DNA from 2 places in the Falsarthrobacter nasiphocae genome. Region 1 is predicted to be linked to the other one. Evidence: riboswitches for the same ligand, from Rfam matches in the RefSeq annotation. Region 1 holds a riboswitch; the other holds the start of a gene.
The links. Region 1 has a riboswitch for cyclic di-AMP ahead of J2S35_RS03410 (NlpC/P60 family protein). Riboswitches for the same ligand answer to the same signal wherever they lie in the genome.
Positions count from the first base shown of each region.

Region 1 (14,509 bases):
TGGCGTGCTCGTAGGCTTCGTCGGCCGTCTTGGCGACCTTGACGCCTCCGGCCTTGCCGCGGCCGCCAACCTTGACCTGAGCCTTGACAACGGTGACGCCGCCAATCTTCTCTGCTGCGGCCTTCGCTTCTTCGGGGGTGTGCGCAACGATGCCAGCGAGCACGGGAACGCCGTGCGCCTCGAAGAGATCGCGCGCCTGGTATTCAAACAGGTCCACGGGTTGTGTCCTTCTACGTCGAAGTCATGGGTCTGGGGCCTCCGCCTGCGCGTGAGCGCGACGTGAGCCTCTATGGGGAACTCTAGCCCTCTCGCCCGTGAGCCGCCTACTAGACCCAAGCCGTGTGTTAAAGGCCACATTCTTGGGCTTGTCTGTGGGCGGGCCGGGCCCAGGGAATGTCAGGAAGCGGGAGTCAGGGGCGCGTATCGGAGCAGGAGGCGCTTCTCGGTTGAGCCGAACCGCACCTTGGCCACGGTCTTGGCGCCCGCGCCCTCGAGCGCCAGGACGGTGCCCCTGCCGAAGGTCGCATGCTCCACGGCGTCTCCGACGGAGAACGCCACCACAAATTCTTCGGCCTCCGCCTTCTTGCCTGCGGGAGAGGGCGACGACGGTGGCCGCCCGGGGAAGGACGCCGGCCCGCCGACGGGGGGCCCGCTCGGAAGGGTCCGGGCCTCGCTGCCGGATGCACCGCTCCGCCCGGCTCCGGACCCCCAGGAGGATCCTCCCCAGCTTGAGCCGCTCCAGCTCGATCCGGCCCCGAAGGCGGGGCGCGACGAGCCCTCCCGCTTCCACTCAACGAGGTGCTCCGGGATCTCATCGAGGAACTGGCTCGCGGGGTTGTACTGGCTCTGCCCCCACATGGAGCGCACCTCGGAGCGCGTCAGGTAGAGGCGCTCCCGGGCACGAGTCAGGCCCACGTAGGCCAGGCGGCGCTCTTCGGCGAGCTCGGCCGGATCCGCCGCTGAGCGGCTGTGCGGGAAGAGACCCTGCTCCAGCCCGGTCAGGAAGACGACGGGGAACTCCAGGCCCTTGGCGGTATGGAGGGTCATGAGCGTGACCACGCCCTGCCGGCGCGCCTCCTCGACGGCTGCGGCGACCTCGGCCGCGCTGCCCTCGGGTGCGTCCGGGATCTGGTCCGCGTCCGCGACGAGGGCCACCTGCTCGAGATACTCGGCGAGCGTTCCCTCATGGTTCTCGGCGGCGAACTCGCGGATCACAGCCACCAGCTCGGCGAGATTCTCCACTCGGGACTCGTCCTGCGGGTCCGAGCTCGTGCGCAGGGCCTCAAGGTAGCCGGTGCGCTGGAGCACGGCCTCGACGGCCGCGACGGGCCCCTCCTTCTCTGCAACACCGGCGAGCTCGTCCATGAGGGCCGCGAACTGCTGCGTGAGCTTGACCCCGCGCGTTCCGAGCCCGGGCGCGCGGTCCGAGGCCCGCAGGGCGGCCATGAAGCTGGTCCGCTCCCGCTCGGCGAGGCTCGCCACCGCGGACTCGGCCCTGTCCCCGATGCCGCGCTTGGGCTCGTTGAGGATGCGGCGGAGGTTGATGTCGTCCTCCGGGTTGACCATGGCCCGCAGGTAGGCGAGGACGTCCTTGATCTCCTTGCGCTCGTAGAAGCGCGTGCCGCCGACAACGCGGTACGGCAGGCCGAAGCGCACAAGAATGTCCTCGATGCTCCGGGACTGGGCGTTGGTCCGGTAGAAGATGGCCACGTCTCCGGGGCGCGCCAGCCCCTCGTCCCCGAGGCGATCGATCTCCCGGGCGATGAACTCCGCCTCCGCGTGCTCCGACTCGCCCGCGTACCCGACGATCTTCTCGCCGTCCCCTGACGCCGTCCAGAGGCGCTTCTCAGGGCGGTCCGGGTTCTTGGAGATGACCGCGTTGGCCGCGGTGAGGATGTTCTGCGTGGACCGGTAGTTCTGCTCCAGGAGGATGGTCTCGGCGTTGGGGTAGTCCTTGCCGAACTCGATGATGTTGCGGATGTCCGCCCCGCGGAACGCGTAGATGGACTGGTCCGAGTCTCCGACGACGGTCAGCTCCGCGCCGGGCACGTCCCCGTCCTGAGTGAGTTCCCGCACGAGGGCGTACTGGGCGTGGTTGGTGTCCTGGTACTCGTCCACGAGCACGTGCCGGAAGCGGCGCCGGTAGTTCTCCGCCACCTGGGGGAAGGCCCGGAACATGTAGACGGTCTGAGCGATGAGGTCGTCGAAGTCCATCGCGTTGGCCTGCCGGAGCCGGCGTGCGTAGCCCGCGTACACCTGGGACACGGCGGACTCGAACGGGTCCTCCGGGTTGGCCGTGCGGGCGTAGTCCTCCTCATCCACGAGCTCGTTCTTGAGCCCGGAGATGGCGTGCTGAATCTGCTTGGGCGGGAAGCGCTTGGGATCCAAGTCCAGGCCGCGTGCCACGAGCGTGATGAGCCTGAGCGAATCCGCGGAGTCATAGATGGAGAAGTTCTGGCTCATGCCGATGACTGCCGCCTCGCGGCGGAGGATCCTCACGCACGAGGAGTGGAACGTGCTGATCCAAATCCGCCCGGCGCGCTCCCTCACAAGCTCGGCGACGCGCTCCCGCATCTCAGCCGCAGCCTTGTTGGTGAAGGTGATGGCCAGGATCTCCCCCGGGTGGGCGCGCCGTGTGGCCAGCATGTAGGCGATGCGGTGGGTGAGGACACGCGTCTTGCCCGAGCCAGCGCCTGCCACGATGAGCAGGGGCGTGCCCTGATGGACGACGGCGGCGTGCTGCTGCGGATTGAGCCCCTCGAGGAGGCTCGAGGCAGCGTCGGCGGCGTCCGCCGCGGCGGGGGCCTCCGCCGCAAATGGATCCTGCCCCGTCAGGTCCTCCTGGGCGAACCCGGGGGCGGTGCGGGGCAGCCGCGCCTGGGGGCCGGGCTTGTCCTTGCTCGCGTCAAAGAAGGGGTCAAAGAGGAAATCCATGATTCACCCAGTCTAGGGCGAGGGGTGGACACGATGAGCACGCACGAGCCCCGCCCCGGGCGCCCGCGGCCCAGGCCCGGGCGCGGCGCCGGCCAGGCCTGTCACGCCCCCAGGAGCCGCGTCATCTCCTCCACGGCCTGACGGCCGCCAGCCAGGCTCCAGACCACGCCCCCCGCGGCCGCCTGGGCCGTGACGCCGCCCGCCGCCTCGACGAGCGCGCGCCCGGGCTGCCAGTCCCACTCCGGCACGGAATGCTGCATCCACGCGCCGATCCGCCCGTCGGCCACGTAGGCGAGATCCACGGAGCCCGACCCGAACATCCGCACCGTGGCGGCACTCGCGGCCACCTCGTGCCACACCGCGCGCACGGCCTCATCACGCATCCACGTCGGGTGCAGGTAGGTCGCCAGGCTGAGCTGCGCCAGGGGGCCGGCAGCGACCGTCCCCTCCAGCACCCGCGCGGCACCGCCTCGCACCGCGTCTGGCGTCCCCGAGCTCGCCTCCGCCGAACCGCCCCGTGTCAGACCGGCCTCTGCGGGCCCCTCGGGGATCACCTCGCAGCGGGCCACGCCGTCGTCGGCCGTGAAGAGCTCGCGAGTGCCCGGCACGAAGACCGCAGACACGGGCTCTCCGCCCGTCTCCAGCGCCAGCGCGGAGCACCACGGCCCCGCGCCGGAGAGGAAGTTATAGGTGCCGTCCACCGGGTCGATGATCCAGCGCCGCCCGCTCGTGCCTTCGGCGGCCGCGCCCTCCTCCCCGAGGACCCCGTCCGCAGGGCGCGCCTGCCGCAGTCCGCCGACGACGAGGGCCTCGGCGGCGCGGTCGGCCTCCGTCACGATGTCGGCCACGTTGGACTTGCTCTCCCCGATCAGGCGGTCGGCGCGCATGCGCGCGGCCAGCAGGCCCGCCTGGACAGCAAGAGACCCCGCAACCAATCGGTCCGGGGTCTCTGGCGGCAACGTGAGAACGCGCATCTCGGGGACTTAGCCCTGGCGAGCCTTCATGCGCGGGTTCTTCTTGTTGATGACGTACGTCTTGCCACGGCGACGGACGATCTGGGCGCCGTCGATCTTCTTCAGCGCGCGGAGCGAGTTGCGGACCTTCATGAGTTCTCCTTGTGTCGGGCCAATTACGGCGGTTTCGGGCAACGGCGAGCGGCGTGGAGTTCCACGTCATCGCTCCGACCGCGCCCGACACTCACCCGGGATGCTCACGCGGCCCTCAAAAGGCAGTGGATCCCAAAACTTTGAGCGGCGGACTGGTCGCCAGGTGCAGCGACGCCGTCCGGCTTCTCACCACAGGGCACGCAGGAGCGTGCGCGCGGTACGAAGCACCCGTCGATTCTACGCGAAACGCAACAGCGGGGCAATTCCCTCCCCGCCGCCCGGGCCTCCACCCCGCACCTGTCCCGTTGCGGGGCGGTGTTCGCACACTGGAGCGCACTTTCTTGGTTGAAACTCACCGCGCAACGCAACGCAACGCAACGCAGAAGGAAGGCCCGTGTCCGCGCAGCCTAGGGCCAACGCGTTACTTCTTCTGCGGCTGGGTCACCGTCGGAAGCGCAGAAGTGCCGGGGAAGCAGCCCAGCGGGGACTGGCCGGACTTGGACACAATGTCCAGGCACTTGGAGGTGAGCGTGTTCTCGGAGACGGACTGCTCGAGGATCTTGTTCGCCTCCGCCTCGGCCTTGTTCGTGGCCTTCTTCTGCTCGGCGATGCGGGTCCGGGCGATCTCGGACTGGAGCTCGTTGATCCGGTCCTGCGTGGACTGGTCGAAGTTGATGAGCGGGATCGTCACGGACTTGACCTCAATCTGGTCCCCGACGCGCTCCTTCATCTTGGCCTCGACCTGCTTCGCCATCGCGTTGAGGTCCGCCCCGCCTTCCGCCGCCTTGACGGAGTTGAGGGGGTTGTAGGTGGCCATGACCTCGTTGAGCGCGGCGCGGAAGTTGCGGTCCACGAGGTTCGTGCGGATGTTGTCGAAGGTCTTGTAGTTGAGGAACAGGTCCTCGGCGTCGTCGGTCTTCAGCTGCCACTGGATCGAGGCGTCGGCCGTGGCCTTGGAGTTGTTGCCGAGGCGGATGTCGATGTCGTGGTCCGCGCCCTGATAGACGTCGTTCTGCACGGAGCCGTCGAGGTCCTCGACCTTCTCCCACGGGGCCTTGAGGTGGAGGCCGTTCGAGAGCACGCCCGTCGGCTTGCCGAAGGCCACCTTGACGCCCACCGTGCGCGGCGCGACGACCGTCACGCTGGATGAGAGAAGGATGACGACGGCCAGGACCGCGGCTCCGATTGACGCGAGGCGGACACTGCCCCGGCTGCTGTTGCCCTCTTCATTCGGCTTGATGGTCCTGGCGACGGCGAAGCCGGCCGCGCTGAGGATGGCCAGGATGGCCACCATAATCACTGCGAACATGTCGTTCCTTCGGTCGGGTGCGGCCACCGTGGGCGCCGTCCGCCGGTCAGCGGCCGCCGCGACAGTGCGGTGCCCCAGAGAGGAATCGAACCTCCGACACCGGCTTTAGGAGAGCCGTGCTCTATCCACTGAGCTACTAGGGCGCGCGACGCCGCCACTCGGCTAACGTTGCGAGAGTCCAGCTTACCGGAATGCCCGCGCGCGGCTCCAAGGCGGCCTCAGGCGCCGCGGGCCCGCGACCCCAGCGAAGGAGCCCCGTGCCGTACCCCGTTCTCGACCTCGCAGGCTTCCTCTCCGGCACCTGGTCCGCCCACCGGGAGATCGAGGACCGGCGGGCGGGGACGTCGGGCACCTTCACGGGCACCCTGACCTTCGAGCCGGCGCCGGATGAAACCCCCGCCTCAAACCCCGCGCCGCGTGGCGCGCCTCTCTCCTCCCCCGCCCAGCGGCTTCGGGCCCACGAGGAGGGCACCCTCCGCCTTCAGGGCCTCGCCCCCACCCCGGCCCAGCGTACTCACCTCTGGCTGGTGGGGGGCTCGTCCGCGGAGATTCTGTTCGACGACGGGCGCCCCTTCCACTCTCTGCGGCTGGACAAGGGCGCGGACACCCCGTCCCACTGGTGCGCCCCGGACCAGTACGAGGCCCGCGTGGAGGCGCTCTCCCCCACCGAGCTGTCCTGGACGTGGACGGTGGCAGGCCCGGCCAAGGACCTCACGCTGCGGACGACGCTGACGAGGCCGCTGCCCGTCATCACGGTCTCCGCCGTGGAGCTGCTGACGGGGGCGCGCCAGCTCGTCGTCGTGCGCAAGAAGGGGACACACGCGTTCATGCAGCCCGGAGGCAAGCCCGAGCCGGGCGAGGGCCCGCGGGAGGCGGCGGCACGGGAACTGGCCGAGGAGCTGGGACTGGACCTCGGCCCTGGCGCATTTGAGCATGCCGGCTCGTGGCGGGGACGCCCGGCCAACGAGGCGGGGTTCGAGCTGTTCGCCGAGTGCTACCGCGCCGCGCTCCCGGAGGGTCTGGACCCGGACGCCCTCGCGCCGGCCGCCGAGATCGCCGAGGTCCGGCTCCTCACCCTCGGTGAGCTGCGCGAGGCCGTCGAGACGGGGCTCGTGCCGGGGACGCCCTACTCGATTGCCCCGCTGCTGCGGGAGAGCATCGCGCCGCGCCTGCTTGACGCGCTCGGCTGAGCCTGGAGCCGGCGCTGGGCGCGCGCCGTGGCCCCTCGGCACCTGAGCCAGCCGGCGGCCCCCGGCATCCGCCCGGCCTACTCGGCGAACTGGGTGCGGTACAGCTCCTCGTAGCGCCCGCCCGCGGCGAGGAGCTGCTCGTGCGTGCCACGCTGGGCAATGCGGCCGGCCTCGATGACGAGGATCTCGTCCGCGTCCCGGATCGTGGAGAGCCTGTGGGCGATCACGAGGGCCGTGCGCCCCGCGAGGGCCTCAGCGAGGGCGCCCTGCACCGCGGCCTCGTTCGTGGAGTCGAGGGAGGCCGTGGCCTCGTCGAGGATGACGAGCTGCGGCCGGGACAGGAGCACGCGGGCGATGGTCATGCGCTGGCGCTCGCCTCCGGAGAGCCGGTAGCCGCGTTCGCCGACGATGGTCTCCAGGCCGTCCGGCAGGCTGCGCACGAGCGACTCGAGGCGGGCGCCGCGGAGGGCGGCCCAGATCTCGTCGTCGCTCGCGTCGGGCCTCGAGAGGGCGATGTTCGCCCGGATGGACTCGTGGAAGAGGTGCCCGTCCTGGGTGACCATGCCGACGCTGTCCCGGAGGGACTGGAAGGAGAGGTCCCGCACGTCCACCCCGCCGAGCTCCACGGAGCCGCCCGTCGTGTCGTAGAGGCGCGCCGCGAGCTGGGCGATCGTCGACTTCCCCGCTCCCGAGGACCCGACCAACGCCACGGTCTGCCCGGGCTCCACGGAGAAGTCCACGCCATGCAGCACCTCCTCGCCGCCGCGCGAGTCGAGGACGGCCACGGACTCAAGGGAGGCCAGGGAGACGTCCTTGGCGCTCGGGTAGGCGAAGCTCACGTTGCGGAAGCGCAGGCTCGCGGGGGCGTCGGCGAGCGTCTTTGCGTCCGGCCGCTCGGTGATGAGCGGCTTGAGGTCGAGGATCTCGAAGACGCGCTCGAAGCTGACGGCCGCGCCCATGAGGTCGGCCCGCGCGTTGGAGAGCTGCGTCAGCGGCCCGTAGAGGCGCGTCAGCAGGAGCGCGAGGACCACGACGTCGCCCGGGTTGAGCCGGCCGTCCACCGCGAACCAGCCGCCCACGCCGTACACGAGGGCCAGCGCCAGCGCGGAGACGAGCGTGAGCAGCGTCAGGAACACCTGCTGCATGAAGGCGGACTTCACGCCGATGTCGCGGACGCGCCCGGCCCGCGCCTCGAACTGCGCGGCCTCGGAGGCCGGGTTTCCGAACAGCTTGATGAGCGTCGCGCCGGGCGCGGAGAATCGCTCGGTCATTTGGGCGGTCATCGTCGCGTTGTGGTCGCTGGACTCGCGCCGCAGAGTGGCGAGCCTCCCGCCGATCTTGCGAGAGGGCAGGAGGAAGATCGGCAGAAGGATGAGCGTCAGGACGGCCACGAGCCAGGACTTGCTCACCATGACGGCGAGCGTCAGGAGCACCGTGACGCCGTTGACGACGACGCCGGAGAGCGTCGTCGCGAACGCCCGCTGGGCCCCCAGGACGTCCGAGTTCAGGCGGGAGACGAGAGCGCCCGTGCGCGTGCGCATGAAGAACGCCACGGGCATGGTCTGCACGTGCTCGTAGACCTGGGTGCGGAGGTCGAGGATGACGTCCTCGCCGATCTGGGCGGACAGCCAGCGGTTGAGCAGGCCCACGCCCGCGTCCAGGAGCGCGACTCCGGCGATCGCCACCGCGATCCACACGATGACCGTGCGGCTGCCGCCGACGACCATCTCGTCCACGACGCGTCCCGCCAGCAGCGGCGTGGCCACGGACAGGAGCGCGCCGAGCAGCGAGACGGCGAGAAACGCGATGAGCCGCCCACGGTATGGCCGCGCGAACTCCACGATCCGCTTGAGCGTCGCCCGCGAGACCGGCGCGGCCTCCGTGACTTGGGCAGACCTCATCATGTGGTGCATCGCGGCGCGTTCCATACTCATTGGTCCAATTATTCGCCTCCGCGGCTGGGCATCGGGCCGGACTCGCTCAGGGCGGAAGGCGGGGTCCCGGCTCGTCTCGCGTCGGGCTGGAGATGGGGCGGTCCAGCGGACGACGACGCGCCTGGCGGCCCCGTTTGTCACACTTCGTAACAAACCGGGGCCGCCGTTATCACAGCCCCGGGGAATAGGAATAATGTTTACCTGGTTTGTCACATTAGACGCCTGGTTTGCCCCGTTCGTCACGGGCACCCCATCTACCCGAAGGATCTCCCCATGAATCGCCGCCAGTTCTCAGCCCTCGGCCTCGCCTCCGCCGCGACCCTCCTGCTGGCGGCTTGCTCCGGGGGATCCGAGTCCAGCTCCACGAGCCTCGACTCCGTCAAGAAGGCCGGCACCATCAAGGTGGGCACCGAGGGCACGTACAAGCCGTTCACCTTCCACGCTCAGGCGGGCGCCCCGCTCTCGGGCTACGACGTGGACGTCATGAACGCGGTCGCCGAGAAGATCGGCGTCAAGACCGAGTACCAGGAGACCCAGTGGGACGCGATCTTCGCGGGCATTGACGCGAAGCGGTTCGACATCATCGCCAACCAGGTGGGCATCAACCCGGAGCGCGAGGCCAAGTACCTCTTCTCGAAGCCGTACTCCCACTCCCGCGGCGTCGTCGTCGCGAAGGCCGACTCCTCCATCCGCTCCTTTGAGGACCTCAAGGGCAAGAAGGTCGCCCAGTCGGCGACCTCCAACTTCGGCAAGGAGGCCCGCGAGAAGGGCGCCGTCATCACGCCCGTCGAGGGCTGGGCCCAGTCCGTGGAGCTCGTCCGCCAGGGCCGCGTCGAGGCCACGATCAACGACAAGCTCACGGTCCTCGACTACCTCAAGGCCAACCCCAACTCGGGCGTGAAGATCGTCGCCGAGGACTCGTCCGAGAGCTCGTCCGCGTTCCTGTTCCGCAAGGACTCCACGGAGCTCAGGGACGCCGTGGACAAGGCCCTCGCTGAGCTGGAGAAGGACGGCACGCTGAAGAAGCTGTCGGAGAAGTACTTCGGCACCGACGTCTCGAAGTCCTCGTGACCTGGGACTGGGGACTCCTCGCCGAATCGTTCTGGCCCATCCTCAAGGCGGGCCTGCTCGTCACCATCCCGCTCGCGCTCGTCTCGTTCGCGATCGGCCTCGTCATCGCCCTGGCGATGGCCATCATGAGGATCAGCCGGATCAAGCCACTCTCATGGATCGCCCGCGCCTACATCTCCGTCATCCGCGGCACGCCGATGCTCGTGCAGCTCTTCGTCATCTTCTACGGGCTGCCGAACCTCGGCGTGACGCTGAGCCCGTGGACGACGATCGTCGCCGCCCTGTCCATGAACGTGGGCGGGTACGCGGCTGAGGTCATCCGCGCGGCCATCGCGTCCGTGCCGAAGGGCCAGTGGGAGGCCGCGCACACGATCGGCATGAGCCGGGCTCAGACCCTGCGCCGCGTGGTCCTGCCCCAGGCCGCGCGCCTTTCGGTGCCGCCCCTGTCCAACACGTTCATCTCGCTCGTCAAGGACACGTCCCTCGCCTCCCTCGTGACCGTGTCCGAGCTCTTCCGCAAGGCCCAGGACGTCGCTGCGTTCTCCAACGAGTTCCTTCTCATCTACATGGAGGCGGGCCTCATCTACTGGATCATCTGCATGGTCCTCTCCCTGCCCCAGCCCTCGATCGAGCGGAGGCTCAACCGCCATGTCGCGTCCTAGCAGCCCGGTCCCCGTCCCTCGCCCTGGCTCTGTGGCCCAGCACCCGGCGGCGCCCGACGTCGCCCCCGCCCCCGCGCCCCTCCTCACGGTCAGGGGGCTCGCCAAGTCCTTTGGAGACCACCGGGTCCTCAAGGACATCGACCTCACGGTCCGCCGCGGCGACGTCGTGGCGCTCATTGGCCCCTCGGGTTCGGGCAAGACGACCATCCTCCGGTGCCTCAACGGCCTGGAGACGCCAGACGCCGGCGTCGTCGAGTTCGCAGGCTCCCCCTCGGCGGAGCCCGTGACGGTCGACTTCGGCGCGAGCACGTCCGCGCGGGCCCGTGCTCGGGACATCGCGCGCCTGCGGGACGCCTCCGCGATGGTCTTCCAGTCCTACAACCTCTTCCCCCACCGCACCGTCCTCCAGAACGTCATCGAGGGACCCGTGCGGGTGCAGAAGCGACCCAAGCAGGAGGCCACAGCGGACGCACTGGAGCTGCTCAAGCGCGTCGGGCTCGAGTCCAAGGCGGACGCCTACCCGCACGAGCTTTCCGGCGGGCAGCAGCAGCGCGTGGGCATCGTTCGGGCCCTCGCCCTGCGGCCCGCCCTCCTGCTCTTCGACGAGCCGACCTCCGCCCTCGACCCCGAGCTCGTGGGCGACGTCCTCACCGTGATCCGTGACCTCGCGGAGCAGGGCTGGACCATGCTCATCGTCACGCACGAGCTCCAGTTCGCCCGTCAGGTGGCCTCCACGACCGTCTTCATGGACGGCGGCGTGGTCGTCGAGTCCGGCCCCAGCGCGGACGTCCTCGAGTCCCCGTCGGAGCCGCGCACGCAGCAGTTCGTCAGGCGGCTGACCCACCCCGAGCTCGGCTAGGGCTCACCACGGTCCCGTCCCCGGCGGCGCGCGGCCCCGACGCGGCAGCGTTCAGGCCGCGGCGAGATAGTCCCGCCAGGCGTCGTCGGGCTGTTCCAGGCCCCGCAGGTGCCAGAGATCCCCGCGCGGCTCGCGCGGACGGAAGGGGAGCGTCCAGCGCATCTGCGCGAGCGACTTGTCCCCCTTGGCCCCGTTGCACGCGAGACAGCACGCGACGAGGTTCTCCCAGGAGTCCTCGCCGCCGCGGGAGCGCGGCTGAATGTGGTCCACGGTCGTCGCGGTGCGCCCGCAGTAGGCGCAGCGATGCCCGTCCCGGCGGAGCACTCCGCGCCGGGTCACGGCGAGGCGCTTGGCGCGGGGCCGCCTGACATAGCGCGCCAAGACGATGACGCTGGGCCGCGGCACTGAGACGCTCACCCCCGTGAGACTCCCCTCCCCCGCGCGAATCATCGTGGCTTTGCCGCGCATGATGAGCACCACCGCGCGGCGGGACGGGACGACGGCCAGAGGCTCGTAGCCGGCGTTGAGGACGAGTGTGCGCATGATCTGCTCCCGGGTGAGCGCACCACCTGGCAATGATGGGCGCGGATGAGGAACGCGGTCCGTGATGACTACAGTGTGCCCCCTGAGCCCTCTCGGGCGGAAGACCCCCCGTTGATCAGCGGGCGGCCGACAGGTGAATTCTCGGCTACCAGCCCCCGTGCGGTCCATGCGGTTGCCCTCGGTGTGCTGGGCGGGGCCTCACCATGAGGCCTGCCCAGACGCAGAGAGACCCGCGCTCCGATGTGGAGCGCGGGTCTCTCTGCTGCCCCCCAATGGGGCAAGTCCTGCAACCCTCCAGGGGCTGCGTGACCTAGTGCTTGTGACTAGCCGACGTGGATGAACACGGGGCCGGAGCCGAGGTAGGCCGAGGCGATCGTGGTCTGGTTGCCGTTCCAGCCGCCGTGGACGGCCTGGCCGTTGCCGATGTAGACGGCGATGTGCGGGACACCGGAGCCAGCGTTGTCGTAGTAGATGAGGTCGCCCGGCTGCGGGTTGCTCGTGATGGTGCCGAGGCCCATGTAGCTGGCCGGCCAGCCGTGGTGGCTGATGCCAGCGGCCGCGAGGGCATTCGTGACGAGCATGGTGCAGTCCTGGCCCATGCCGACCTGAGCGCGAGCGGCAGCGGCGATCGTGGCGCCAACGCCGGAGGTGGAGGCAACGGGCTTGGCAGCGGCGGGAGCCTGGTAGGCGGCCGGCTGAGCAGCGGGAGCCTGGTAGGCGGCCGGCTGAGCGGCGGGAGCCTGGTAGGCGGCGCGCTGCGCGACCGGAGCCGTGTAGGAGGCAGCCTGGGGAGCCGTGGCGGCGGCGGCCTGTGCCGGGGCGGCCTTGACGGCGGCGCGGGCCGGAGCCTGCTGAACCGAGTCAGACGAGTAGGAGTAGGAGTAGGCGCCAGCCGTGGTGGCCTTGCGGGCGTTGGCCGGAGCGGCTGCGCGCTTCGGGGCAGCCTTCTTCGTGGCCTTCTTGACAGCCTTCTTGGGGGCGGCCTTGACGGCGGCGCGCTCAACCTTCTTGGCGGTCGCGGCGGCCGGAGCCTTGACCTCGGCGGAGGCCGAGGGGGCGGGGGCCGCGGAAGCCGGAGCGGTGTGGGAGGCCGGTGCGGCCTCGGGGGTGCTGAATGCCTGGGCGGCGAGGCCACCCGAGAGAACGAGGCCGGAGGCCGCCGCGATGACGGCTGCCTGGCGCGTGGCGCCGCCTGCGTTCTCAGAAACTGCCTTGGCGACTGCGGACAGCGACGCCTTTTCGATGCTCTTCGACAACGTGGAGCTCTCTTTCGTGGTTCACGAAGGGACCTGGGCCCTTTCGTAGCCGACCCTTGTCCAGGCACTGTGCCTGGGAGCCGAACTGCGATCAAATGCTGAATGAAGTTGTCAGAAGCCGTGGTCCGCCATCACCCTCGAGTCGAGAGTCTGAACGAAGCTTTGCCTCCCACATCGCCTGCGAGGTGAGCTGTCGGGTTCGGATGGGAGTCACCCGGCCCTCCGGTCCCGTGCGGCCGTAACCGTTTCGTGACCTTTGGGCTTCACCCCAAGACTGGAACATTCCAGTCACATGTGGGTCCCCCGCCCTTGTCATTGGTGGAGAGACCCCAAGGGGCCCTCCTGAGTCATCCCGCCGACTGACAAGGCTCGGCGCATCGTCGGGATGCTGGTCATCCTTTCGGATGACCTCTCGGGTATCAAACCTACAACACCGAGACCCAAATGTCACGTTATGGTCACGGTGCTGTGACCATCGGCGTGTCCCCTCAGGGCGTCACCATGCGACATTTCCGGCGGCAGGCACCGCACGCTCGGGCCTCGGCCGGTGGGACAAAGTCTCGGGAAAAAGTTACGAGAGACGCAGGAAGAGGTGCGCCGCGTCCTCGAGAGGCAGCTCGAGCCCCTCGCCGGAGAGCACGGCGGACATGCGGAGGAAGGCCCCGCGCTCCTGAACGTCCACCTCGGCGCCCGGCACCAGTCCGCACTCGCGCAGCTGAACAAGCAGCTCGCCGTCCACCTGGATCGGCTCGGCCAGGCGCGCGATGACGCCGCGGACCGGAGCCCCGCCCGCGCGGCGGACGGCCGCCGTCGCCGTCACGACGCCCTCCCCGAACGGCTCGGCCGCGTCCCCGCCGATGGCCTCGAGGCCGGGGATGGGATTGCCATAGGGGCTGACCGTCGGCGATTCAAGGAGCTCAAGCAGCCGGCGCTCCACCCGCTCGCTCATGACGTGCTCCCACCGGCAGGCCTCGTCGTGGACGAGCTCCCAGTCGAGTCCGATCACGTCGGACAGGAGTCGCTCCGCGAGGCGATGCTTCCGCATGACCTCGGTGGCGCGGCGCTGACCCTCGTCGGTGAACTCGAGGTGGCGATCCGCCGTGACCTCCACGAGTCCGTCCCGCTCCATGCGCGCCACGGTCTGCGAGACGGTGGGGCCCGAGTGGTGGAGGCGCTCGGCGATGCGGGCGCGCAGCGCGGGCACCCCTTCTTCCTTGAGCTCGAGGATCGTCCGCAGGTACATCTCCGTCGTATCAATGAGCTCAGACACTGGGCATGCTCCTCGTCAGCCGGAATGGGGTGAAGCCGTATCCTCCGTATTCTATGTCGAGCCGCGCCCGCCCGTCGCCGCGCCCGGCCCGCCGCCTGGACCGGAGTGGCCTTCGGGCGGTGCGTGTGGGTCAATGGGACCACGTGTGTGACGGACCTTCAGAGGAGCGCCCTATGACTCAGATTCAGATCCCCGAGAACCTCCTGCCCCAGGACGGCCGCTTCGGCGCAGGCCCCTCGAAGGTCCGCGCCGCCCAGATGGAGGCCATCGCCGCAGCCCAGCCCGGTCTCCTCGGCACGAGCCACCGGCAGCCAGCCGTCCGCAGCCTCGTCGGAGCCATTCGCTCCAAGCTCCTCGACGTGTTCAATGCGCCCT
Region 1 covers NZ_JAVDUI010000001.1:755,186-769,694, forward strand. Annotated here, with positions in the region: gene sucC (ADP-forming succinate--CoA ligase subunit beta) at 1-217, opposite strand, end outside; gene pcrA (DNA helicase PcrA) at 397-2,934, opposite strand; gene J2S35_RS03360 (inositol monophosphatase family protein) at 3,036-3,908, opposite strand; gene ykgO (type B 50S ribosomal protein L36) at 3,918-4,040, opposite strand; gene J2S35_RS03370 (SPFH domain-containing protein) at 4,462-5,349, opposite strand; tRNA gene J2S35_RS03375 (tRNA-Arg) at 5,420-5,492, opposite strand; gene J2S35_RS03380 (DUF6314 family protein) at 5,607-6,539, shown strand; gene J2S35_RS03385 (ABC transporter ATP-binding protein) at 6,617-8,473, opposite strand; gene J2S35_RS03390 (amino acid ABC transporter substrate-binding protein) at 8,747-9,544, shown strand; gene J2S35_RS03395 (amino acid ABC transporter permease) at 9,541-10,206, shown strand; gene J2S35_RS03400 (amino acid ABC transporter ATP-binding protein) at 10,193-11,065, shown strand; gene J2S35_RS03405 (HNH endonuclease) at 11,117-11,608, opposite strand; gene J2S35_RS03410 (NlpC/P60 family protein) at 11,932-12,864, opposite strand; cyclic di-AMP (ydaO/yuaA leader) riboswitch at 13,026-13,200, opposite strand; gene J2S35_RS03415 (metal-dependent transcriptional regulator) at 13,436-14,134, opposite strand; gene serC (phosphoserine transaminase) at 14,308-14,509, shown strand, end outside.

Region 2 (14,509 bases), 650 kb from region 1:
TGGCGCTGACGCCGTGCACGCGCTCTCCCATGTGACGGGCGGCGGCCTCGCAGCCAATCTCGCGCGCGTCCTGCCGAAGGGCCTCACCGCCGTGGTGGACCGCACCACCTGGGCGCTCCCGCCCGTCTTCACGTGGGTCCAGGAGCAGGGCGGCGTGCCGCTCGCGGACCTTGAGCGGACGCTCAACCTCGGCGTCGGCATGGTGGCCGTGGTGCCAGCCGCGTCGGAGGCCGCCGCGCTCGCTCTCCTGGCCGAGCGCGGGGTTCCCGCATGGCGCATGGGCGAGATCACCGCTGACGTCCCCGCCGAGACGGCCCAGTCCGCCGGTGCCGACTACGTCCAGGGCGCCAAGGGCGTCGACGGCGGGGCCGTCCTCATGCAGGGCCGCTTCGCCTAACTGCACCCGGCTGGCCTTTGGCCCCCCCAGATTGGCCGCACCCCCTGAACTGGCGTTTGCCACCTGCAATGTCTATGGCAAACGCCAGTTCAGGGGGCGAACGAGGCTCGTCGGCCAGAGAGCGTACGGCAAAAGGCGCGGCCCCCAGGGAAATGCATCCCTAGGGGGCCGCGCCTTGATGTTCAAGCGCCGTGCACGGGGCGACTAGCGTCCCGCGGTTTCCTCGGCGTCTTCGTCATACCCGTCAACGTATGTGTCCACATACTCGGAGTACCCCTGGTCCTCCGACTCGAAGGACGAGCTGTGAGCGGACGACCTAGCGGACCCGGCGAGCTCGTTCTGCAAGGCAGACAAGTCCGTTGCCGGGCTGTAGTACTTCATCTCTCGAGCTTGGCGAGTTGCCTTTGCCTTCTGACGGCCGCGCCCCATGGCGTGACCCCCTTCGCATACGTTGATCCGGGAGTGGTCACACTAAGGCGAGGTCCCGGAGGTGTCTGATCAATGATTCTTCGTCCTCTAAGGATACAGATTCACCCACCATCTGGCACGTTTCGGGCGCCCTGCGGCCAGCATGTGGGGCAAGCGGCGGCCCGCTCGCCCCACATGGCAGCCCGCAGAGTCACTCGGCGCGCGTCAGGCTGAGCCCCGACGTGGGGTCCGCGGGGTCCGTCGTCACGATGACCCTGTCCCCGTCCGTCACAGCGCCGGAGAGGATCTCCCGCGCCAGGCGGTCGCCGATCTCACGCTGCACGAGGCGGCGCAGGGGCCGTGCACCGTAGGCCGGGTCGTACCCGTTGACGGCGAGCCACTCGCGGGCGGGCTCGGTGACGTCCAGGGTGAGTCGCCGGTCCGCGAGTCGCTTCTGCATCGAGGCGACGTGCAGTTCAACGATGCGGCCGAGGTCGTCGATCGACAGCGGGTCGAACATGATGACGTCGTCGAGCCGGTTGAGGAACTCCGGCTTGAACGCGGACTGGACCACGCTCATGACGGCGTCCTTCCGGGCGGCCTCGTCCAGGCTGGGATCCACGAGGAACTGCGAGCCGAGGTTGCTCGTGAGCACGAGGATCACGTTGCGGAAGTCCACCGTTCGCCCCTGGCCGTCGGTGAGCCGGCCGTCGTCGAGCACCTGAAGGAGGATGTCGAAGACTTCCGGGTGCGCCTTCTCCACCTCATCGAGGAGCACCACCGAGTAGGGCCGGCGACGGACAGCCTCGGTGAGCTGGCCGCCCGACTCGTAGCCGACGTATCCCGGAGGGGCGCCGACAAGGCGGGACACGGAGTGCTTCTCCGAGTACTCGCTCATGTCGATGCGAATCATGGCCCGCTCGTCGTCGAAGAGGAAGTCCGCGAGGGACTTGGCGAGCTCCGTCTTGCCCACGCCCGTCGGGCCCAGGAACAGGAAGGAGCCGGTGGGGCGGTCCGGGTCGGAGATTCCGGCCCGGGCGCGGCGCACCGCGTCGGAGACGGAGGCGACGGCGTTGCGCTGCCCAATGAGGCGCCGCCCGAGCTCGTCTTCCATGTGCAGCAGCTTCTCGGACTCGCCCTGGAGCATGCGTCCGGCGGGGATGCCTGTCCACGCGGAGATGACCTCGGCGATGTCGTCAGCCCCGACCTCCTCCGCGACCATGAGGTCCTCCTTGGCGGGGCCTTCCTCGGCCTCGGCGCGGCGGAGCTCGGCCTCAGCTGCGGGGATGTCGCCGTAGAGCAGCTTCGACGCGGCGGCGAGGTCCCCTTCTCGCTGGGCGCGCTCGGCGGCAACGCGGAGTTCGTCAAGCCGGACCTTGAGGTCACCGACGGCGTTGAGGCCCTCTCGTTCGGCCTCCCACCGGGCGTTGAGCGCGTCGAGCTCCTCCCGCTTGTCGGCGAGGTCCCGGCGCAGGGCGGCGAGGCGCTCCCGCGAGGCGTCGTCGTGCTCGCCTGAGAGCGCGAGCTCCTCCATGAGGAGGCGGTCGACGGCGCGCCGGAGCAGCTCGATCTCCTCGGGGGCCGAGTCGATCTCCATGCGAAGGCGACTTGCGGCCTCGTCGACGAGGTCGATCGCCTTGTCCGGGAGCTGGCGCCCGGAGATGTAGCGGTCGGAGAGCGCGGCGGCGGCCACGAGGGCGCCGTCCGAGATCTGCACCTTGTGGTGCGCCTCGTAGCGCTCCTTGAGGCCGCGGAGGATGCCGATGGTGTCCTCCACGCTGGGCTCGCCGACGTACACCTGCTGGAAGCGCCGCTCCAGGGCGGGGTCCTTCTCGATGTTCTCGCGGTACTCGTCGAGGGTGGTGGCGCCGATGAGCCGGAGCTCACCGCGGGCCAGCATGGGCTTGAGCATGTTGCCTGCATCCATGGCGGAGTCCCCGGAGGCGCCTGCGCCCACGACGGTGTGGATCTCGTCGATGAATGTGACGATCTGACCGTCCGAGGCCTTGATCTCCTCGAGGACAGCCTTGAGCCGCTCCTCGAACTCTCCCCGGTACTTGGCGCCGGCGACCATCGCGCCGAGGTCCAGGCTGATGAGGGTCTTGCCCTGGAGGGACTGTGGCACGTCTCCGGCGACCATGCGCTGGGCGAGGCCTTCGACGACGGCGGTCTTGCCGACACCGGGCTCACCGATGAGGACGGGGTTGTTCTTGGTTCGGCGGGAGAGGACCTGCACGACGCGGCGGATCTCCTGGTCCCGGCCGATGACCGGGTCAAGCTTGCCGGAGCGGGCGATCTCGGTGAGGTCGGTTCCGTATTGCGCGAGGGCCTCGAAGGTGGCCTCTGGGTCTTGCGTTGTCACTGTGCGTCCTCCTCGGACGGTCTCGACCGCGGCGGCGATGGCGGCCGGGTCTGCGTGGTTGTCTGTGAGGGCACGGGTGGCGGCGTCCGTGCCCGAGGCGATGCCGAAGAGCAGCGTCTCTGTGGAGATGTAGGTGTCCCCGAGGCGCTCGGCCTCAGCGCGGGCAGCCTCGAAGACTGAGCTGAGCGCACGGGAGGCCTGCGGCTGGCTGGCCGCGCCGGAGACCTTGGGCAGGGCGGCAATCGCGTTGCTCGCGGCTGTGGATACGGCGTCCGGCTCGGCGGGAATGGCTTTCAGAACGGCCACCGCCACGGACTGGCGGACGTCCATGAGCGCCTTGAGCAGGTGCGCGGGTTCGATGGCCGCGTTGTGCGCTGTGGCCGCGTTGCGGACTGCGGCTTCGACAGCCTGCTGGGATGAGCGGGTGAGTTGGGGCTCCATGTCAGTCCTCCTCGAAGGGGCCTAGAGGGGTGGCGGGCCGGAATTGCCGACGACGGCGACGCTGCGCCACTCGGCCGCACTGCGGCTCGGAGCAGCCACCTGACTGCTCAAACATGAGTCTACTCCACTCAAGTTTGTTTGGGAAGGGGTCCTGTGGAGAAAGTCTGGGCGGGATGGCCCTCTTGTGTGACGAGACGATATATCTAGGTTTGTTGACCAAACCATGGGGCAACACGGAGAATGTAAGCAAGAGAAGGCTCGCACTCGGCTGGTCCCTCCCCGCCCGGCCCAGCGAACCGCTCGCTGCACACCTCGAGATAAGGCTCCCTCACTCATGCCCACTGCTGCATCCACTCCACGCATCGCCATCATCGGCTCTGGCTACGGAGGCGCGGTCGCCGCCCTCCGCCTTGCCCAGGCTGGCAAGCAGGTCGACCTCATCGAGATGGGTCAGGACTGGGACAAGTCCGCCCCGGAGGGAGCTCGCTTCTCCCGCATGGACCGGCCCGACGCCCGATCCATGTGGTTCGAGAACCGAACTGACATGCCGTACACCTACCTCAGCGGTCTGGACTGGATCAACCGAGCCGTCCCGTATTCGGCAGGCGCCCTTGGGATCGAGCGCTTCGCCGCCATGAAGGTCTACGTCGGCAAGGGCCTCGGCGGCGGATCGCTCGTCAACGGCGGCATGGCGGTCACCCCGCGCCGCTCGTTCGTCGAAAAGGTCATGCCGCAGATCGACGTCAACGAGATGTACACGACCTACCTCCCCCGCGCGAACTCCGAGCTGGGAGTCGCCCAGCCCGCGGCTGACATGATCGGCAACTCGCCGTACTACCAGTTCACACGCACCGCCGCCGCGCAGAACGCCAAGGCCGGCTACCAGACCGTGACCGTCCCGAACGTGTACGACTGGAACTACATGCGCATGGAGTCCTTCGGCCGCGTCCCGAAGTCCGCCCTCGCGAGCGAGGTCATCTTCGGCAACAACTACGGCAAGAAGTCCCTCACCAAGACGTACCTCGCCAAGGCCCTCGCCACGGGACGCGTCAACGTCAAGGCGCTGACCGAGGTCACCCGCATCCGCCGCTCCGGCGCAGCATATGTGCTCTCCACCAAGACCATCTCCGCTCTCGGCGCAGTGCTGAACACCGCGGAGACCACGTATGACAAAGTCATCCTCGCCGCGGGCTCGGTGGGCACCACGCGCCTGCTCCTCAAGGCGCAGGCCAACGGGGACCTCACGGGACTCTCGGACAAGCTCGGCAAGGGCTGGGGCCCCAATGGCAACACCATGGTCGCGCGCTTGCTCAGCGGCGCGAACTCCACGACAGGCACCGTCCAGTCCGGCATTCCCGCCCAGGGCCTGATGGCCTGGGACGACTCGGAGGCGTCCGTCTTCGCGGAGATTGCCCCGTTCCCGGTTGGCCTTGAGACCCGCACCGCGGGCTACCTCGCCCTGACGAACAACCCCAACACGGGCACGTTCACCTTCAACACGACAACGGGCAAGATGGAACTCGACTGGGATGCTGCGAAGCACGCCCCCTCCGTCGCCGCGACCAAGGCTGTGATGGAACGTCTCAACGCAGCCAATGGCGGAGCGACGCGCACGGACATGCTGGAGAACGGCAAGGGCTACTCCGACTACTTCACCTACCACCCCCTGGGCGGCTGTGTCCTGGGCCAGGCCACGGATCTCAACGGTGAGCTGACGGGCGCCCCTGGCGTCTTCGTCATGGACAGCTCCCTCATCCCCGCCAAGCTCGGTGTCAACCCCTTCGTGTTCATCACTGCGCTGGCCGAGCGCAATATGGACAAGCTGCTCGCCGCCGGCCGCCTCGCCTGAAAGAGATGACTCACGTGAACCCTTTGAACTCCACCACGTCACGCCGTCGCGTTGTCGGCGCAGCCGCCTGGTCTGCCCCCATCATCGCCCTGTCCAGCGCCGCCCCCGCCATGGCGGCGTCCCAGCCGCCGCTCGGCGAGCCCGGTGACCTGGCCATCGCCATTGTCGACCCAGCCGCCGACGGCTCGCTCAACACCCCCATCTACTGGGGCAACACCACGCAGGTGGCGCAGATGGGCGACATGCCGCCGGGTCTTGTCGTCACCAACGTGGGCTCCACCCCCATCGCCTCCGCGACGGGCACCCTCGAGCTCCAGATGCAGAACCAGGATGCGACGAGCAACCTCGCGTACCGGACGCAGGCCCGCACGACGGACTCATTCTTCACCCTCGTGGACACGACGCCGGGCGTCCCGCCCACGGGCGCCGCGCGCACGTACCGCTGGACACTGACCCGCCCCCTCCAGCCGGGGGAGAGCGTGACCATCCCGTTCCAGTACTACACGCCGAAGACCTTCACCAACCCGGACTTCTCGGTGCTGGTTCTGGCCACGATCAACGACGCGGTGGAGTTCGACAGCAACGATCTCGACGCCCGCGTGGGCTTCGTCCCGGGTTACTCGACGACGATCTTCGGCCCGTAGCCCGAGCCGTCTCAGAGCAACCGTACGGCGCCGCACCCCTTGGGTGCGGCGCCGTTCTTCTTTCCCGGGGACGCCGTGGACGAGGGGTGCGCGCCGAAACATGACGGAACCAGGGCAAGGGTAGCCAGGCTCACTTTTGACGAACGATTGTGAAAACGGATAGCATGCTTACGTTCCGCAGTCAGCCCCCGGCCCACCACTGTCAGGCCGTCCCCCGGAAGGACAACCCCCTCCATGACCGAGATCAACCGCCGCCACCTGGCCCAAGGAGCAGCTTGGGCGCTACCAGCCGTGGCACTCGCCAACGCGGCCCCCGCCGCCGCCGCCAGCCGCCCCAAGCCCGTATGGCCCCGCCCGCGCCCCACAAGCAGGACCGCCATTGAGGACCTCCGCGAAGGCATCTGCAGCCCGGCCGTCGCAGCGGGCTGGATCCTCAAGGATGGACTCACGTACCGCAACACCCATGGGCGCATCGAAGACGCCCAGACGATGCAGCGCTTCGGACTCCAATGGGCGAACGGCCCGGGACAGCAAGGCCTCAAGGGGTCCATAACATTCAAGTTCGGCAACGCCTCCGGTGAGCGCTACCTCCCCAAGCCCAAGGTGACCCTGAACAATGGCCAGACGCTTTACGGATTCGTCCGTGCAGGAAACGTCATGTCTGGTGGCGCCCTGGTCGGCTTCAACACGCTCCACAGGATCGAGTGGCAGAACGCCAAGCATTACGCGGAAGGGAGCCGCAAGGGGCTCTGGAATGGAGCTCGAGTGGAGTTCCCTATGGAGTTCAGCTACACCCTGAACGGTAAGTGCCGCGTGTGCATGCTTCAGGTGAACTACACAATGGGCTCGGTTCGAGAAAAGGACCAGCCGATGCGCGACTACTCAGTTACGCCCTACACCGGCATGCCCTTCCGCGGCAAGCGCTACTGCACGGACCGCGTCTACTAAGCGCACCCCAGGCAGCACCGGGCCTGTATCACCGGAGCCCGGACACAGAAAGGCGCCGCCTGCGCATCATCGCAGGCGGCGCCTTCGTGCGTGCCCGCCAGCGCCTCGGCGCGGCCCTCACAGGAGCCTTGCCGAGGCGGCAGCGACGTCACCTGGCGGAGGTGAACCGCCAGGGCAAGTCAGCGGGCAGGAGCGCAGGCAACCCAAACGGCAGTGGGACGCGGATTGAGAGTCGCCCCAGCCATGATGGTGCAGCGCGGGTTCGTGGTCCACGCCCAGGCATAGGCCCAGCTGGAGCCGTTCTTCACGGACGCGTACACAACACGCTTGACCGGGGCCGCCGGGGCCTTCGTGCCGTAGCTCCACGAGACAGCAGTCGTGGCCTTCGGGGAGGAGACGCGGACCGACGCAGCGGAAGCCGAGGGTGCGACGCCAACGGCGGCAATGCCGACAAGCGCAGCAGCAGCAGCGCCAGAGGAAAGAGTCTTGGTGAAACGCGACATGGCAGTCATTCCATCTCTATGAGCATGTGATCGGCCCTATACACCGGGCCGGCTGGGCTCCATTCGACCCCGCACCCTCATCATACGACCAGAAAATGCACGTCAAAGCCCCCTGAAATAACAATTCGGCAACCTTTCATCACGGGTCCACCGGGAAGCCGCTCCTCCACGCACCTGTTGGCCAGACGGAACGGAGCTCGGCGACACCATCATCAGCCGACGCATTCGCCCTACGCCAGCGCTGTTCATCACTGACCGGCCCGTCACGGCTCTCACAAGCCCTCAAAGGTTCATCGTCATGAAGAGGCTCCACCTTCTCCTACAGGGGAATCACATCGGGACCCTGATCCAAGACGACTTCGGGGCCAAGAGGATCGAGTACCTGCCGGGCCTGGACAACAGCGCCTCCCTCTCGGTCGCTCTCCCGTATCGTGAATCCCCCTATAAGAACAAGCCAACGATGGCCTACATAGAAGGCCTCATTCCTGAAGGCGAGGCCGTGCGCCAATCGATGGCGGAAGAATTCTCCCTCAGCACACAGCATGTTGGGAACCGACTGCGCCAACTCATCAATGCGCCTGGAGGAAGCTGGATTGGACGCGCGGAACGCTGATCTTTGGCTGGCGCCCAGAGCAAGTTCGCCCTCCGCTTGGAACGAGGGCAGCGGCCCGGAAGATGTCGCCAACTTCGCTCAGGCGATCATTGCCAATGATCTCCTCGGCGCCCCGGACGCGCGTGCCGAGAACTACTCACCTTTGCATCTCGATGGCCAGGTTCACCTGGCGCCGATCTATGACATAGCCTCCGGTTTGGCCGCCTGAAGCGCAGGCACTGGCACTGCTTCGCACAAGAGATCCGAGGCAATCGGCGCGAGCGCCCTCCCCGACCTCCTCGCTCACGGGATCAGTGCCCTGTGCGGATCAGCCCTGGACGGTCTCGCCTCCCGCGAATGAACCGGCGATTCACCCACTGCCCAGGGAACGTGGTGGGAGCGCCCTGACGGACGTTCTACAATCTGATCCAGACTCCATGCTCGGCACCTGGGCCGGGACCGGCGTGCGCAGAGCATCTCCAGCACCGCTTCTCCTCGCGTCGGCCGCGTGGAGTCCCCGAGACAAACATCGCCAAGGAGACACGCGTGGACATCCCGTCCTTCCTGGGATCAATCCCTCCCTGGCTGGTCTATGCCCTCGTGGGTCTCGTCGTCGGCGTGGAGAGCATTGGCATCCCCTTGCCGGGCGAGACGATCCTCGTGGCCTCCACCCTCTTGTCCTTGCACCCGGACGCGAACATCAACCCGTGGATCATCGCCGCCTGCGCCACCACGGGCGCCGTCATTGGGGACTCCATCGGCTACACCGTCGGGCGCACGTACGGGACCCGGCTGCTCACCTGGCTCACTCGGCGGTTCCCCCGGCACATCTCCCCGGCGCACATCAAATACGCCGAGCACGTCTTTGACCGGTGGGGCACGTGGACGGTGTTCTTCGGCCGATTCGTGGCTGGCCTGCGCATTCTCGCGGGGCCGCTTGCCGGCACGCTGCGCATTGAGTACCGCCGCTTCCTCTTGGCCAACGTCACGGGCGGCATCTTCTGGGCGTTCGGCACGGTCGGATTCATCGTCCTGGTCGGGGACGCCGCCCACCACTACCTCAAGGAGTTCGCGTGGGTGGGCTTCCTGGCGGTCCTCGTCCTCGCCCTCGCGGCCGGCGGCCTGCTGCACAAGCGGGTCAAGGAGGGCGTAGCCCGCTTCGCGGCGGAAGAGCCCACGGAGGCCCAGGAGCCTGAGCGGGCCTAGGGACTGGGAGCCGGGGCCGCCGCCGAGACCCAAGGTTGAGCCTTGAGCCATAAGGTTCAACCTTTACTCGAAGTTGATGGGGTTCTTGATGGGCCTGTGATCGTTCCGTAACTTTATGGGTGTTGCCGAAGACCACGGAGGCAATGCCGGGCGAGACGCCGAATTCCACCGACGCCCGGGTGGCAGAACAGACAGGGTGGAAGCGGGGGAACCACATTCGCTGGCACGCAGCACGCGCGTGCCTTGGGGTGAAGTTCCGTCACCGTCTTCGGCCAGGCCTGCGGGCACTGGCAGGACGGCGGAACCGGGGCCAGGCTCGCAAGGAGCCGGTTTCCGAATCCGACAGCTAACCTCGCAGGCGCGGAGGAAGCCTTATGAACGCCACCCCCCTTGGGCAGGCCACACGCTCGCCGAAGCCCACGCACGTGAAGAGCCTCGCAACGCTGACCACCGGTGCAGCGGCCGCCGCTGCCCTCATCACCAGCTCCCTCCCCACGGCCGTGGCTGTCTCTGAGACTGCGCCCGCGAAGACCACGCTCTTCACCCCTAGCGTGACGCCTGAGCGCACGGCCACTCCCTCGTCCTCGGTGACGGAGTACGTCAGCTCCGCAGCCCCCGCCCAGTGGTGGCGCTGGTGGAACGCGGACAAGTCTCGCCAGGGCTTCTACTTCGGCACCGGTGCCGAGTTCAACGCGTTCATGGCTCAGGGCATGGTCACCCAGGAGAAGAGCCGCGTGGCCTCTGAGCTTCCGTGGGTTGATCCCGCGGCTGCACACCAGGTCTGGCGCTACTGGAACGCGGACAAGTCCGTGACGGGCCTCTTCACGGGAACGGGCAAGCAGCTCAACGCCTTCCTCAACGCGTGGTTCTCCGGCGCGAGCATCGAGAAGGCCGTCGCCAAGGCCCAGGTCCCGGCCGCCAACGTCCTGGTCAACGGCAAGACGCCCGCGGTGAAGGTCCCTGCCACCTCGCCGAAGGCCCCTGTCACGCCGGCGCCCTCCGCTCCGGCCGCCCCGCGCCCGGCGGCATCAGCCCCCGCGTCGTCCGCTCCTGCCGCGACGGCTCCCGCAGCCTCGGCTCCCGCTGCCACTGCGCCTGCGTCCTCCGCTCCCTCGGCTCCGCGCCCGACGACGAGCGTGCCCGCCACGAAGACCCCTGCCGCCACGGCGCCCAGCACGGCCAAGCCCGCGCCGGCCGTGACGAGCCCGGCGGCTCAGCCGTCGTCGGCCCCCAGCGCGCCGGCCGCCTCGGTGCCGTCCGCGCCCGTGACCAAGGTTCCCTCCGCCTCCGGCCCCACGGCGAGTGCCCCGGCCCCGTCCGCGCCCCAGACGCCGAGCATCCCGGCCGCCAAGGCCCCGACCGCCCCGGTGACGAAAGCCCCGGCAACCCCCACCCCCGCGCCTTCCGCCTCGAAGACGCCGGTGGCCACTGCTCCCAGCACAGCTGGGCCCACCGAGGCGCCGATTGTCGCCAACAAGCCCGCGACGCCGAGCGCCCCGGCCACGAAGCCCGCACCCGCGACCCAGCCCACGGCCCCGGCCGCGAAGGACTACGTCGACGCCAACGCCCCCGCCCAGTGGTGGAACTACTGGGACGGCAACGGCGCCAAGGGCGAGCTCTACGGCACCGGAAAACAGCTCAACGTCTTCCTCAACGCCTACCTCGCCAACGGAGACAAGGCCGCCGCCACCGCCCTCGCCGCCAAGCTCGGCCCCCTGACACCCGCCGCGACAGCACCGGCCACCACGCCCAGCGCCCCCGCAACGCCGAGCGCCCCGGCCACGAAGCCCGCACCCGCGACCCAGCCCACGGCCCCGGCCGCGAAGGACTACGTCGACGCCAACGCCCCCGCCCAATGGTGGAACTACTGGGACGGCAACGGCGCCAAGGGCGAGCTCTACGGCACCGGAAAACAGCTCAACGTCTTCCTCAACGCCTACCTCGCCAACGGAGACAAGGCCGCCGCCACCGCCCTCGCCGCCAAACTCGGCCCCCTGACACCCGCCGCGACCGCACCGGCCACCACGCCCAGCGCCCCCGCAACGCCGAGCGCCCCGGCCACCAAGCCTGCACCCACGACCCAGCCCACGGCCCCGGCCGCGAAGGACTACGTCGACGCCAACGCCCCCGCCCAATGGTGGAACTACTGGGACGGCAACGGCGCCAAGGGCGAGCTCTACGGCACAGGAAAACAGCTCAACGTCTTCCTCAACGCCTACCTCGCCAACGGAGACAAGGCCGCCGCCACCGCCCTCGCCGCCAAACTCGGCCCCCTGACACCCGCCGCGACCGCACCGGCCACCACGCCCAGCGCCCCCGCGACGCCGCCGAGCCTGCCCACGACGACACCGACGGTGCCTGTCAGCAACGGCGGCGACACGAACACGAACCGGGCGTACACCTACGCGCTCAACACCTCGGCGGCGACCGGCGCCTACGGAACGGCCCCGGCCTCCCTCATGCAGCAGATGCGCCTCGCCTCGCCTAGTGGCACGGCCGCCATCTCCTCGTGGTTCGGCTCGCGCTGCCTCGCCGGACTCCCTGCCTGCGACTTCCACACGGGCATCGACTTCCCCGACGCATACGGGGCGAGTGTGCGCGCGGCGCAGTCCGGCCGCGTGATCTTCGCCGGCTGGCACGCCTACGGCGGTGGCTACCGCGTCGAGATCGACCACGGCAACGGCGTCGTCACCACGTACAACCACCTCGCGCAGATCGACGTCTCCGTTGGTCAGCTCGTTGTCCAAGGCCAGCACATCGCGGCCGAGGGCAGCACCGGCAACTCGACGGGCCCCCACCTCCACTTCGAGGTGATCGTCAACGGAGCGTGGACCAATCCCGCCCCCTGGCTCGGCCTGGCTGGAGCCTGAGCCTCAGACCGCCCAACGAAGTAAGGCCCAGGCCACATCCGAGGATGTGGCCTGGGCCTTCGTCGTTGACGCATGACAAGACGGGACACGTCCTATCCCGTGCCGCCTCGCCGAGCTGGAGTGGCGCGGCGGGCAGTGGCCGCGGCGCCGCCAGGCGTCGTCGTCGTCCGAGACTAGAGCCAGGCACCCGCGCGAGCAGGAACGATCACCGTGCCGATGGGCATGAGCGAGACCGGAATGAGCTTGATGTTCGCGAGGGCCAGGGGAATGCCCACAATGGTCACCGCCTGGGCCGCCGCCGTGGTGACGTGCGCGATGACGATGGGCACGCCCGCCACCAGAATCCAGATCACGTTGCCGATCACAGAGAACGGGCCCATGACCGGCCGGCGGTTCACGATGGTCCGGCCAAAAGGCCACAGAGCGAACGAGCCGATCCTGAACGATGCGATGCCCCACGGGATGAGCACCACCGTCAAGCACATGAGCAAACCCAGCGCCCAGTAGCTGAGAGCCAGCCAGAGGCCGCCGAAGACGAACCAGATGATGTTGAGCAAGGTCTTCATACCCGTATTTTCGCCGTGACACCTGAGCGCTGGCCGCATGCCCGTTGGGCGATCCCGGGGCGGGATGGGCCGAGCGGGCCAGGGGGCGGCAGCCCGGGCGGAGACAGACCGGGCCAGTCTGCGATGGACGGGTGGGAGCGGGGGTCAGACAGCAGCCGCGCGGGGGCCGGCGAGGGCCCAGAAAAAAAGATTTCGATTGTCGCGTCACGATCCGCGGGGTGCGGTGTCTTAACAAGTGAACGGCGCGAAAGGCCCCCAGCCACTCGCGTCTCCTGGCCATCACCTTGCGGAGGCCAGGGACCAGGCTCAGCAACGCGTTCCTGGTACTCCCCCGAGCAGTCGCGGCCTTTGTACCGCGGCATGCGAGCGCCCCCCAACGCTCGTCTCAGCGGCCCCGCCCGTCCCCCGAAGCACCGCAGATCCCCAGCGGTCAGGCCGGGGCCGCTCCCCCACCCCCCCTCTCCCTGCCACGCGGCAGGCCCCCGATGCCCGGGTGCGTAGGCTTGTTCCTGTGAACCTCGATCCCGAAACGCCCCCCGAGACCCCAGCCCCGCAGCCTGAGACGGCGCAGCGAGACGCACCACGGTCAGACGCCCCGCGCGCAGAGACAGCCGACTCGGCTGAGGCGCACGCCAACGCTGAGCTGGACCCGCATGCCGCAGACGCCACGCCCGGCGCGGACCGACCGCGGCGCCCCGTGTCCTTCGTCCGCCGCGGCTCCCGCCTGCAGGGCCGGCGCAAGGACGCCTGGGCCGAGCTGTCAGGCGACTACCTCATCGACGTTCCTCGAACGGGGCCGGACACCTCCGTGGACCCGGGCTACGTCTTTGACGCTGAGGCGGCGTTCGGGCGCAAGGCAGAGCTCGTCGTCGAGATCGGATCGGGGCTCGGCGAGGCCATAGCCCACGCCGCCGCAGAGAACCCGGACCGCAACTTCCTGGCCCTCGAGGTCTACAAGCCGGGGCTCGCGAACACCATGCTCAAGATCCGCGCCCTGGGGCTGACCAATGTGCGCGTCGCCCAGGTCAACGCCCCGGAGGCCCTCGCCACGATGCTGCCCGAGGGGTCCGTCCAGGAGGTCTGGGTCTTCTTCCCGGACCCGTGGCACAAGACCAAACACCGGAAGCGGCGGCTCGTGCAGCCGGACCTCGTGCCCCTGGTCCGGCGCGTCCTCCCCACGGGCGGGCTGTGGCGCCTGGCCACGGACTGGTCAGACTACGCCCAGCAGATGCGGGACGTTCTCGACGGGGCCTCCGCGTTCGAGAACGTCCACGCGGGCGAACGCACCGGCTCCGCCTCGCCCCTCACGCGCGTCTGGCGCGAGGGGCTGGAGAATGTGGCCGGCGTCGAGGCCCGCGCGGGCAGCAAGGCGGTCAAGACGGAGACGGCCCGGGACGAGACGGATGAGCGCGGCGGCTGGGCACCCCGCTTCGAGGGCCGGACACTGACGAGCTTCGAGTCCAAGGCGCACTCGGCTGGCCGGGAGATCTTCGACCTCACCTACCGCGCGCTCTAGCGGGGGCCGCGGCGGGCCGGTCTAGTCTTCGTCGGCGAACTCGACCTCAACGACGATCTCGTCGGTGTCGAGGTCAACCATGAGCGCCCGCTCGCCGTCGTCGACCATGGCGAACTCCCCGTCCAGCGTGCGGAAGCGCCAGGCGCCGAGGGTCTCGCCCTCGAACTCGAAGTCCTCCTCGTAGCCGAGAATCGCCTCGACTTCCTG
Region 2 covers NZ_JAVDUI010000001.1:1,406,082-1,420,590, reverse strand. Annotated here, with positions in the region: gene purM (phosphoribosylformylglycinamidine cyclo-ligase) at 1-397, shown strand, start outside; gene J2S35_RS06410 (DUF3073 family protein) at 602-826, opposite strand; gene clpB (ATP-dependent chaperone ClpB) at 1,017-3,608, opposite strand; gene J2S35_RS06400 (GMC oxidoreductase) at 3,943-5,457, shown strand; gene J2S35_RS06395 (hypothetical protein) at 5,472-6,101, shown strand; gene J2S35_RS06390 (hypothetical protein) at 6,336-7,049, shown strand; gene J2S35_RS06385 (hypothetical protein) at 7,229-7,552, opposite strand; gene J2S35_RS06380 (HipA N-terminal domain-containing protein) at 7,851-8,165, shown strand; gene J2S35_RS06375 (hypothetical protein) at 8,146-8,373, shown strand; gene J2S35_RS06370 (DedA family protein) at 8,691-9,350, shown strand; cyclic di-AMP (ydaO/yuaA leader) riboswitch at 9,497-9,725, shown strand; gene J2S35_RS06365 (M23 family metallopeptidase) at 9,725-12,220, shown strand; gene J2S35_RS06360 (YccF domain-containing protein) at 12,394-12,786, opposite strand; gene trmB (tRNA (guanosine(46)-N7)-methyltransferase TrmB) at 13,430-14,302, shown strand; gene J2S35_RS06350 (DMP19 family protein) at 14,324-14,509, opposite strand, start outside.
Region 2: another riboswitch for cyclic di-AMP. It lies ahead of J2S35_RS06365 (M23 family metallopeptidase); the one in region 1 lies ahead of J2S35_RS03410 (NlpC/P60 family protein).